DNA from 2 places in the Shewanella sp. S1-58-MNA-CIBAN-0166 genome. Region 1 is predicted to be linked to the other one. Evidence: predicted binding sites of a transcription regulator. Region 1 holds the regulator's gene; the other holds the start of a gene.

Region 1 (3,177 bases):
TTGCTGCTAAACTAGCGGGGCTAAGTCAACACTATACCCCAGCCGATTTAGTGAGAGCATTACCACAAAGTTTAGCCAATTTACTCGACAATCAAGGCGACGATATAGTTAAACGTGGTGGTGTTGTGGCGTTTGTTGGTCCAACCGGTGTAGGTAAGACAACTTCTTTAGCTAAAATAGCCGCTCGCTTTGCCGCCCATCATGGCCCAGAGCAGGTAGCATTGATTACCACCGACCATTATCGTATTGGTGCCTATGAGCAATTAGCGACTTATGGCAAAATAATGGGCTGTCCGGTTAAGCAAGCACATGATTTAACCGAATTAGAACAAATTTTATATCAATTTAGAAATCGTAAGTTAGTATTAATTGATACCGCAGGTATGGGACAGCGAGATATGCGCTTATATCAGCAACTGGATAATTTAACAGCAAATAGTAGGATCCCAATTCGGAGCTACTTAGTCTTATCTGCGACTGGTCAACGTCGTGTGTTACAAGATGCTGTAGAACATTTTAAACGAATTCCATTAGCGGGTGCGATTTTAACAAAGTTAGATGAATCGATATCAATTGCAGGTGCATTGAGCGTATTGATTCAAAATGAGTTACCATTAAGCTATGTTACTGACGGTCAACGTGTTCCTGAGGACATGAAAGTAGCAGATACGTTAGAGTTGGCTAAAAAGGCTCTCGCGGCGTTAAATGAAACAGAACAACAATCGTCACAAGACACAGTGTGGTCTAATGACACAGCCTATGCATTTGAGTAAAGATATGACTCGGGATCAAGCAAGTGGTTTACGTATGATGAATCAACCAAATAACGATAAAGTTAAAGTAATTGCCGTATCCGGTGGTAAAGGCGGAGTGGGTAAAACCAGTGTGTCAATTAATACTGCGGTAGCACTAGCTGAAAAAGGCAAACGCGTATTAGTGCTTGATGCCGATTTAGGTTTAGCCAACGTCGATGTCATGCTTGGGATACGTGCTGAGAAAAATTTATCTCATGTTTTGTCCGGAGATGCCGAATTAGATGACATCATTGTTCGTGGACCTAAAGGTATTGGTATTGTTCCTGCCACATCGGGTTCTCAAGCGATGGTTGAGTTGTCGCCAGCACAACATGCTGGACTTATCCGTGCATTTAGTGAAATGCGAACTCAGTTCGATATTTTAATTGTGGATACTGCTGCTGGTATATCAGACATGGTGCTGAGTTTTTCTCGTGCATCACAGGATGTATTGATAGTCGTTTGCGACGAACCAACATCAATTACTGATGCTTATGCGCTGATTAAAATTTTAAGTCGTGAACATGGTGTGTTCCACTTCAAAATTGTGGCAAATATGGTACGTAGTTTACGAGAAGGTATGGAATTATTTGCTAAACTCAGTAAAGTGACGGATAGATTTTTAGATGTTGCTTTAGAATTAGTGGCAACAATACCATTCGATGAAAATTTACGTAAAGCTGTTCGTAAGCAAAAGTTAGTTGTTGAAGCGTATCCTAAGTCGCCTTCAGCTATTGCTTATCATGGATTAGCCAATAAAATTATGACTTGGCCAGTTCCACAACAGCCAGGTGGTCATTTAGAGTTTTTTGTTGAACGTCTTGTACAACGTAAGCCGATACAAGAAGGAAGAACGAGTGAATAAAGCCGCCGCGTATACTCAGTTCGATAACAAAACGTCTATTGTTGAACAGTATGCACCGTTGGTAAAAAGAATTGCTCATCATATGCTGGCAAGATTACCAGCATCGGTGCAACTTGATGATTTATTACAAGCTGGGATGATGGGGTTACTTGAGGCCTCATCTAAATTTGATAACAGTAAAGGGGCTAAGTTTGAAACCTTTGCAGGCATCAGAATTCGTGGTGCAATGATAGATGAAATTCGACGTGGTGACTGGGTTCCGCGCTCAGTTCATCGTAATAATCGTCTAGTAGCACATGCAATTGATGAATTGGGGCAACTGCTTGGAAGAGATGCCAATGATACAGAAATTGCTGAAAAACTTGATATGTCTCTCGATGAATACCATCATATCTTAAATGATGTTTCTGTTGGTAAAATCATAGGCATAGAAGACCTTGGCGTGTCGCAAGATGTGTTAATCACAGACAACGAAACGCCAGATGAAACCTTTGACTCGCTTGCTGAAATTCAATTCCAATCTGCATTGGTTGAAGCAATTAAGACATTGCCAGAAAGAGATGCATTAGTGTTGTCGTTGTATTACGACGAAGCATTAAATTTAAAAGAAATCGGTGCCATCCTTGAAGTTAGCGAATCGCGAGTAAGCCAGATATTAAGTCAGGCAATGCTCAGATTAAAAGCGAAACTCAAGCATTGGACACAAGAATAATAACTTATCTAGAGCAAACGAGTGTCAGCTCACCGGAGGAAACCTTGGACAAGAATATGAAGATTCTTATTGTTGACGATTTTTCAACAATGAGGCGTATCATTAAGAACTTGTTGCGAGATTTGGGATTTAATAATACCCAAGAAGCAGATGATGGCTCAACAGCCCTACCTATGTTACAAAAAGGCGATTTTGATTTTGTGGTAACAGACTGGAATATGCCTGGAATGCAAGGTATTGATTTACTTAGAGCAATCCGTGCAGATGATTCGTTAAAGCATTTACCTGTGCTAATGGTAACTGCAGAAGCTAAGCGTGAACAGATTATTGCTGCAGCGCAAGCCGGTGTAAATGGTTATGTCGTAAAACCTTTTACCGCAGCTACGTTAAAAGAAAAGTTAGACAAAATCTTTGAACGACTCGCATAAGCAAGGATAAGTCATGCAGGCATCAATATCGGGGTTAATCACTCTCGAACAGGCCCAAGAACTTGTTGAATTGCTTACCTTGGGTCAACAAGATAAAGCCGATGAAATGATCAGAGAGCTTGCAACGCCATTGCAGCGTGAGCTTTTTGAAGAAGTCGGTAAACTAACTCGACAACTCCATAGTGCACTAAAAGATTTTCAAGTTGATAACCGTTTATCTGAATTAGCCAATACCGAAATACCAGATGCTAAAGAAAGATTGAACTATGTTATCGACATGACAGAACAAGCTGCAAATAAAACCATGGATGCAGTTGAAGAATGTCTACCTTTGGCCGATACCATCATTAGCAATATACAATCAGTGACGCCAATGTG
Region 2 (3,177 bases), on a different contig from region 1:
TCATTAAGTAAATCAACCAGTAACGGTAAACTTTGGCGCAATGGTAAGCCGACATTATCCATTAAGGCTTGTGGTGCCGCGCCCGTACCACCATCTGAACTGTCTAAGGTAAAAAAGTCTGGCGCATATTCAATACCACGACGTTCAATTTCATCTAGAAATTCAGTAACCCATGACATGTCACCTAATACCGCTTTAATACCGGTTGGTTTACCGCTGATATCTCTTACTTGATTGATCATATCGACAATGTCAGCAACATTATGTAATTCAATGTGGCCATTGGGGCTTATGGAGTCTTGTCCTGCTGGGATACCGCGAATAGCTGCGATTTCTTCGGTGACTTTTATCGCCGGTAAAATACCACCTTTGCCAGGCTTAGCACCTTGGCTTAATTTAATTTCGAACATTTTTACTTCAGGATGAGCGGCAATATCGGTCAGTTTTTGTGGGTCTAAATGACCATGCTCGTTACGCACACCATATTTAGCGGTACCTATCTGAAACACTAAATCACAATGTCCTTTTAGATGATAAGGACTTAACCCACCTTCGCCAGTATTGAGCCAACAGCCTGCTTTTGCTGCACCATGGGATAGTGCTGTAATGGCTGGGCGAGACAAGGCACCAAAGCTCATGGCCGAGATATGGCAAATTTTATCGGTTGTGTAAGGGTGTTTACATTCAGGACCAATGATTACCGCGATGTTTTGGTGAGTGTCATGATCACTGACGGGGAATGCTGAGTTCATGAACATTACCGCACCCGGTTTATCCAGAACTTGTGTCGACCCAAACGCAATTGTCCTGTCAACATTTTTAGCTGCGCGATATACCCAACTACGTTCGGCTCGATTAAACGGCAGTTCTTCGCGATCTTGAGAAAAAAAGTATTGTCTAAAAAACTCACCTTGTTTTTCAAATATATATCGAAATCGACCGATAACAGGGTAGTTGTGTCGAATGGCTTGTTTGGTTTGCAATTTATCAGCGATAAACATGTAAATTACAGCGATCAGTAATAACCAAAATAACACTAAGAAAAGACCAGAAAAAATATCTATTCCCCACATGAACCAATGTTGTTGCGGCATGTTGTTATTCCTATTTGGCTATCAATCTGATTACCATATTACCATATTAGCAGATGTTCATTTGGGCAAGTTAAATTGATGATGTTAATCAACAGGCTATTCTTTAGTAAAATTGATATAAATAAATTTCTCTTAATTGTTTTAATTTATGACTTTAGAAATGAGTTTTTTGGTCGATAATTAAGCTATCGGTCATTGTATGCGAGCTAATATCATGGAAATTAAACAATCAAATAGCAGTAATGCCAGTCCACTGCGTGACAATAAAACAGTTAATACATCGCAAACTTCATCAAGCCACCAAGCTGAGAAAAATTCCCCGGTTGAGCCTAAGTTAACCAGCAATCAGCTAAGTCGACAAATGATGAATAATTCGATTTTAGCGGCGCAAGAAGAAGTCAGTATTGCTGCGGGTGATAAGTCTATGGCATTACTTTACCGTGCCGCGATTGAAGCTATTAATGAAGAGCTTGCGCCAACACTGGGGGAGAACTCAGTTCAAAAGAGTATTGAAAGTGGAGTGGATTACTCTCCTGAAGCGACAGCCGATCGTATTGTCAGCTTTGCGACAAATTTCTTCTCGGTACATCAACAACAAAATAAATCCATGGGGTTTGATGAGCAAGTTAGCAGTTTTATGGTGAAAATTGGTGATGCTATTGATCAAGGTTTTAAAGAGGCTAGCGATATCTTATCTGGGCTCAAGGTATTAGAAGGCGATATTGCAGCAGGAGTCGATCAAACCTATGAGCTCATACAGCAAAAACTTGCTCAGTTTCAACAAGACCGCCTAGATGCCCATTCAGCTAAGCAAGATTCATCAACTACGTAAACTTAGCTCTGTTCTTTTAAGTGAGTTAATCGCGTGTGATTATTCACTATAGATATAAATCGGGGAGGCTTTTAATTAAGCAAATATCTGTATAGATTGGTATTATAATAAATACATACGCCAGTCTAAAAGGAACAAAGTCATGTGGATTACCGGTACCGTGCTAAAACGCATTGATTGGAATGATAAATTATTCTCGTTGCGTATCAAAGCCGATGTCGAACCTTTTATCGCAGGTCAGTTTATTAAGCTCAGCCAAATGCGTGATGATAAACGTGTAGCGCGTGCGTATTCGCTTGTAAATCCCCCCGGGACTGATTATGTCGAGGTGCTGGCTGTTGCGGTAGAGGATGGTCAGTTATCTCCAGATCTAAAAGCATTAAGCCCAGGTGATACCATTCAAATCACGCCCAAAGCGACCGGTTTTATGACCTTAGATGAGGTACCTAAAGGGGCATTGCAAGGTAAACACTTATGGCTGTTATCAACAGGCACTGCAGTGGGGCCTTTTATCTCTATGCTTGCAACCGATGAGCCTTGGCAACGCTTTGAAAAAGTCGTGCTAGTTTATGGTGTAAGACTTGGTGAAGATTTAGCTTATTTAGAAACGATTAAACAGTTTATTAGTCAATATCCTCAGCAGTTTGTGTTTATTCCCATTGTGACCCGTGAAGATTATCCCGAAGGCTTATCATGTCGTATTCCTGATGGCATTAGCAGCGGATTAATTGAACAGAAAGCAGGCTTAGGGATTAATGCGGAACATTCTCAAGTGATGATTTGTGGTAACCCAGGAATGATAAATGATGCGCAAACCGCTTTAGTTGAAAAAGGCTTAGTAAAAAATCTTCGACGAACGCCTGGACAAATTACGGTCGAAAAATACTGGTAGTGTTTTGGTCAATCATAATTCCATGATAGTGGCTTAAGCTTGCCATATTGGCTTACAGCATAACAATTTGATGTTTTAGCCTTGGCGTTTTAACCGCTGAATGTGAAACAGCACTTGCTCCTTTTGATATGATCACTTACCCTGTTGCAATTGATAACCATTATCAATTGCGCCGGTGGCGGCGGAATATTGATTCAGTTAAGGAGCGTTGATTAATGAAATTGCTAAAAAGTGTCGCATTATTAGGCTTGGCTTGTGTTGCTTCTTCTGTGAGTGCTGCAGATGCATTAACGGTTTATTCTTATCGCCAAGCTTTCCTGATTGAACCTATTCTAGAAAAGTTTACCGAGCAAAGTGGT

What was found. The regulator FliA, encoded in region 1, starts transcription of late flagellar genes. The targets are predictions, from matches to a motif close to CTAAAGNTNNNNNNNNNNNNGCCGATA.
Region 2: the regulator FliA is predicted to act here: its motif matches at 1,247-1,273, upstream of AAEY99_RS05595 (DUF5610 domain-containing protein).

Annotation. Positions count from the first base shown of each region.
Region 1 covers NZ_JBEOPN010000031.1:31,489-34,665, reverse strand. The annotation lists gene flhF (flagellar biosynthesis GTPase FlhF) at 1-773, shown strand, start outside; gene AAEY99_RS16950 (MinD/ParA family protein) at 778-1,659, shown strand; gene AAEY99_RS16945 (RNA polymerase sigma factor FliA) at 1,652-2,371, shown strand; gene cheY (chemotaxis response regulator CheY) at 2,416-2,799, shown strand; gene AAEY99_RS16935 (protein phosphatase CheZ) at 2,813-3,177, shown strand, end outside.
Region 2 covers NZ_JBEOPN010000006.1:45,224-48,400, reverse strand. The annotation lists gene AAEY99_RS05600 (FMN-binding glutamate synthase family protein) at 1-1,094, opposite strand, end outside; gene AAEY99_RS05595 (DUF5610 domain-containing protein) at 1,309-1,926, shown strand; gene AAEY99_RS05590 (ferredoxin--NADP reductase) at 2,069-2,818, shown strand; gene AAEY99_RS05585 (Fe(3+) ABC transporter substrate-binding protein) at 3,034-3,177, shown strand, end outside.